DNA from 2 places in the uncultured Apibacter sp. genome. Region 1 is predicted to be linked to the other one. Evidence: riboswitches for the same ligand, from Rfam matches in the RefSeq annotation. Region 1 holds a riboswitch; the other holds the start of a gene.
The links. Region 1 has a riboswitch for cobalamin ahead of metE (5-methyltetrahydropteroyltriglutamate--homocysteine S-methyltransferase). Riboswitches for the same ligand answer to the same signal wherever they lie in the genome.

Region 1 (2,473 bases):
AAAAATAGCCCCACAAATTTGGCATATGGGAATTATCCCGCCCAAAAGAAATTGGAGACCTCACAAGCCTTTTGAAGGTCCTTCCGGTCTGCTAAATCCAGATACCGAAGGAGGAAAACAAATGAGTGAAGATGACATAAAAGAAACGATAGATGCGTTTGCAGAAGCTGCCTATCAAGCAAAAAAAATAGGATTTGATTCACTCGAATTGCATGGGGCACATGGATATCTTATTGATCAATTCTTTTGGGATAAACTTAATAGGCGCAAAGATAAATGGGGAGGTTCAACGATTTCCCAACGAAGCCGTTTTGCTATTGAAATCGTCAAAGCCGTACGAAGTGCAGTAGGAGCAGAGTTTCCTATAATATTACGATTATCTCAATGGAAACAACAGGATTATTCAGCAAAGATTGCTAAGTCTCCGGAAGAAATGAAAGAATGGTTACTGCCATTATCAGAGGCAGGAGTAGATATTTTTCATTGTTCTCAAAGAAGGTTTTGGGAGCCTGAGTTTGAAAATTCAAATTTAAATTTTGCAGGATGGGCAAAAAAAATTACTGGTAAGCCATCAATAAGTGTGGGTTCAGTTGCACTAAACGGAGATTTTTTAGGAGCATTCAGAGGAGAGAGCTTTGATGTAAATAGTAGTTTTCTGGATGAACTAGACCGAAGAATGGATCAAGATGAGTTTAATTTAATAGCTGTGGGACGTGCATTATTAGAAGACCCTGAATGGGTGTTAAAAATTAAAAAAGGTAACTTATCAGAGCTTAAAGGTTTTTCCAAAGATCGATTAAAAAAATTGTTTTAAATAAAACATAAATTAGTTATAATTTAGAAATTGAATATAGGTTTAAAATTTTATTTATATAAATAAAGAAATAAAAGAAAAGGTTTTTATCTTTGTATAAATAAGTTCTTTACTTAATTTCTTTATCAACAAGGAATAAGGTGCTGTGTAATAACAGCTTAATAGGGAATCATGTGTAAATCGTGAGCTGACGCGCAACTGTAAATAACGTAAAATAGTTTTATCAAAATAAGCCATTGCCATGTAAAAGGTGAGAAGGCAGATAAAATGTTATAAGCCAGGAGACCTGCCTATTCTTAATTGACAATGCTTTCGCGAATAAGAGCAAGATCACAGAGTATAAAGAATGATAATAAAATTCTCCTTTCGTTATTTTTAGAGAAGAGGGCTTTTTAATATCATATTTTATTTTGTATTTCCAATTCATAACAAAAAGGCATTGTGAAGTTTAGCAATAAGAGCTTTTTATAATATAATCGTTTAAAAAGTTATACAAATGCAGACACACAATCTAGGCTATCCGCGTATTGGTAGTGACAGAGAACTTAAAAAAGCCTGTGAAAAATATTGGGCAGGTAAAGCATCAGTAGAAGAGCTGATGATAACAGGAAAAAATATTCGGCATCAAAACTGGATGACACAAAAAGAAATAGGAATAGACTTGATTCCGTCCAATGATTTCTCCTATTACGATCAGGTACTAGATATGTCCCTGATGGTAGGAGCAATTCCCAAAAGATATAATAAGGTAATACTGGATAAATCAAATACAGAATTGGATTTATACTTTGCTATGGCAAGGGGCTTTCAAAAAGAAGGTATTGATATAAAAGCTATGGAAATGACCAAATGGTTCGATACTAATTATCATTATATCGTACCGGAATTTGAAAGTAATCAGAAATTTTCATTATTTTCTACAAAAATCATAGATGAATATTTAGAGGCTAAAAAAGCAGGAATCAAAACAAAACCTGTAATTATAGGTCCGGTATCTTATTTATTGTTAGGAAAGGAGAAAGAAGAGAATTTCAATAAGTTGGACTTAATAAAAAATATACTTCCCGTATATGTGGAAATTTTAACAAGATTAAAAGAAGAAGGGGTTGAATGGGTACAGTTTGATGAACCTTTCTTAGCCTTGGATTTAGATACAAAGACAAAAGAAACATTCGAATACGCATATATAGAAATTCATAAGCAATTTCCTTATATAAACAAGTTGCTTACTACTTATTTTGACGGCATAAAAGATAATTTACAGCTAGCCTATAAACTTCCGATACAAGCTTTACATATTGATTTGGTTCGTTGTCCCCAGCAACTAGAAGAAATATTAGGCAATATTCCTGGAAATATTATTTTATCCCTAGGAATCGTTGACGGAAGAAATATCTGGAAAAACGATTTTGAAAATTCTTTGGAAATGATTCATAAAGCAGTTTCCAAAATAGGTGCAGACCGTGTCATGATAGCGCCTTCATGTTCACTACTTCACAGTCCCGTAGATTTAGATTTGGAAACAGATACAAAATCACTTTCTTTAGAAACTAAAAAATGGTTAGCATTTGCCAAGCAAAAAATCGATGAGGTAGTTACATTGAAACGTCTTGCAGAGAAAGAAAATGATTCGGAATTACAAAAAAAATTACAAGAAAA
Region 2 (2,473 bases), on a different contig from region 1:
ATGCTATTATACTGATAATCAGCGGAGATAGATATGTCCCAAAAAGAAAATAATGAATATTGTTGAGCTGTGGAGATATAGAATTCATCCTGTTTATAGGTATTATTTATAAGATAGGAAAACTTGTCTCCCCATTTAGAATCTTTATATATCTCAATATTTTCATAATGAGTAAAATCATGAGCATATTTAGCATTTATCATTATTTTATATTTTTTACTAAACAGCTTTTCCAATGAACCTTGCATAAAGAAATTTCGATCCTCTTGTTTACCGAACTGATATTTTTCGTAAGAATTTTTTATAACGGCTCCGGGGATTTTTCTGCTGGAATCGTAATAATATCCTTTCAAATTCCATTTACCGTTAGTAAGTTTACCAAATAACCCGGCTTCAGTCCGTAAAGCACTGATATTTCCGTTTTGTCTTATGGCTATGGTATCCCATGTACCTTTTTTCTGCCGGTATTTATATTTTCCGTCAGAATTAATGTATTCGATATTGAAAGAAGAGGTAAGTACAGATGATAATTTTTCTTCCCATACAAGGGATGGGTTTATTAAGTTAAATGATCCTGAGCGATAAGTAGAATTTATATTCGTTTTTTTATTACCCATAAAAACCGGTCGTTTAGTGGTAAGATATATTGTTCCGGCCGATCCGAAATCTTTTGCTGATTGAAATATTTGACATTTTTGTCCATTATAGATAGAGATAGATTCTAAATTATCCATCGAAAATTTACCAAGATCTACCATTCCGTTTTGCGCATTTCCTACAGGTATTCCATCGTAAAAGACCCCTACGTGTTCACTCCCCATCCCTCGAATATTGACTGTTTTCATGCCTCCAACTCCTCCATAATCTTTTAATTGTACTCCCGAAAAAAGACGTACGGCATCTGCAACAGAAAAACTATTAATATTTTCCAATTCTTTTCCTTTCAATTCTTGAAAGGGGATTATTGCTTTATCATTCCTCTTTCCAATAGTAACAATCTCCTTCAATTCTGTTATTCTAATGCTATCTTTTTTTTCCTGCGCATTAATAAATGAATAGACCAAGCTTATTGGTAAGGCAAATAAAATATTTTTATAATTATTTATCATTTTTTTGATAAATTATCTTAAATCACTGATATAGCCATATAGTTTCCGGAAAAAGTAAACAGGAAAAGTAAATTAGATGTGCTTTTAATGTTTTCAGCCTTGTTCCACGAAAGCTTTTAAAACTATATTTAAATTTGGCAGGTCTTCTGACTTACTTCATCTTAAGAACCTTCCCAAGCAAAACGTACTTAGTGGTATAATCTTAAAACCTTTTTTGAAGATTACAGCAGCGGGCCTGTTTCGGACTTTCACCGAATTCCCTTTTAAGACTGCTTTTTTAATAACAGTCACCAAATTCAGGCAAATATAAATATTTTTTAGTAGCCTCCCTAAAGCTCATTTTTAAGGTAATAAAATTATATTTTAAAAGAGATTGTTTTTTTTATTAAAATTTAGAAAGTTGTAGTAAAAAATCTTAGATTTGAATAATGAATGTACAGCTTCCTGAAAAATTATATTATTCTATTGGAGAAGTAGCGCAAGCTTTTCATGTTAATACTTCTTTAATAAGATTCTGGGAGAAAGAATTTGATAGTATTTCACCAAAAAAGAATAAAAAAGGAGACCGTTTTTTTACTCCAAAAGATATTGAAAATCTTAAAATAATTTATTATTTAGTTAAGGAAAAAGGATATACCTTAGAAGGAGCAAAAGTTGTTTTACAAACACAAAAAAATTTACCGAAAAAAGTAGAGATAATCTCACGCTTGGAATTAGTAAAGGAAGAATTACTTAAGTTGAAGGAGTTATTAGATGATTAAAATTTAAATAAAGACAATAATATGAAGTTACCAAAATTTTTAATGGCAGACAATTCGGATTTTCCGGAAGATTTATTTGTTGTGCATACAGAATATCCAAGATTTATTTTAAATGTAGAGGAAGAAGAGGTAGAGTGGTTTGATGATTTGGAAGGAGAAGAAGAAGAAGTTGCCAATGAAGTAAATTCTCTGATAGAACAAGCTTTTAATTTTTGTGATGCAGAAATTGAAAGATATGAAGAAGATGATGAAGATTAATTCTTCTTTGGTTCTTTTATAATATATAAATAAGCAGTTAATACTGCTTATTTTTTTATTTAAATATTAAATTATTTTATAAATAAATGAGGATGAAATTTTTGTGTAATATAATTGTAAAATAATATAATTATTTAGGTATACTCATAAATTTACTAGAAAATTTATAAATAAGTTCCAATTTATTCGTCAACTGAACAACCCTGATTTCGATATTGATCTTTGAACTTGTTTGTCCATTTTTTCCATTCTTCGGGTTTAATTTTTTCATTATTTTTATTTTCTAATAATGATAAAATATAACTTTCAGAAAAATCCTTCGGAAAATTCTCTAATGGATCGAAC

Region 2: linked by a shared signal. The riboswitch ahead of Q0T35_RS03810 (TonB-dependent receptor) and the one ahead of metE (5-methyltetrahydropteroyltriglutamate--homocysteine S-methyltransferase) in region 1 are both predicted to bind cobalamin.

What each region holds. Positions count from the first base shown of each region.
Region 1 covers NZ_CAMLFD010000006.1:43,496-45,968, reverse strand. The annotation lists gene Q0T35_RS05755 (NADH:flavin oxidoreductase) at 1-814, shown strand, start outside; cobalamin riboswitch at 936-1,123, shown strand; gene metE (5-methyltetrahydropteroyltriglutamate--homocysteine S-methyltransferase) at 1,311-2,473, shown strand, end outside.
Region 2 covers NZ_CAMLFD010000003.1:12,659-15,131, reverse strand. The annotation lists gene Q0T35_RS03810 (TonB-dependent receptor) at 1-1,109, opposite strand, end outside; cobalamin riboswitch at 1,228-1,419, opposite strand; gene Q0T35_RS03805 (MerR family transcriptional regulator) at 1,538-1,870, shown strand; gene Q0T35_RS03800 (hypothetical protein) at 1,892-2,128, shown strand; gene Q0T35_RS03795 (glycosyltransferase family 2 protein) at 2,311-2,473, opposite strand, start outside.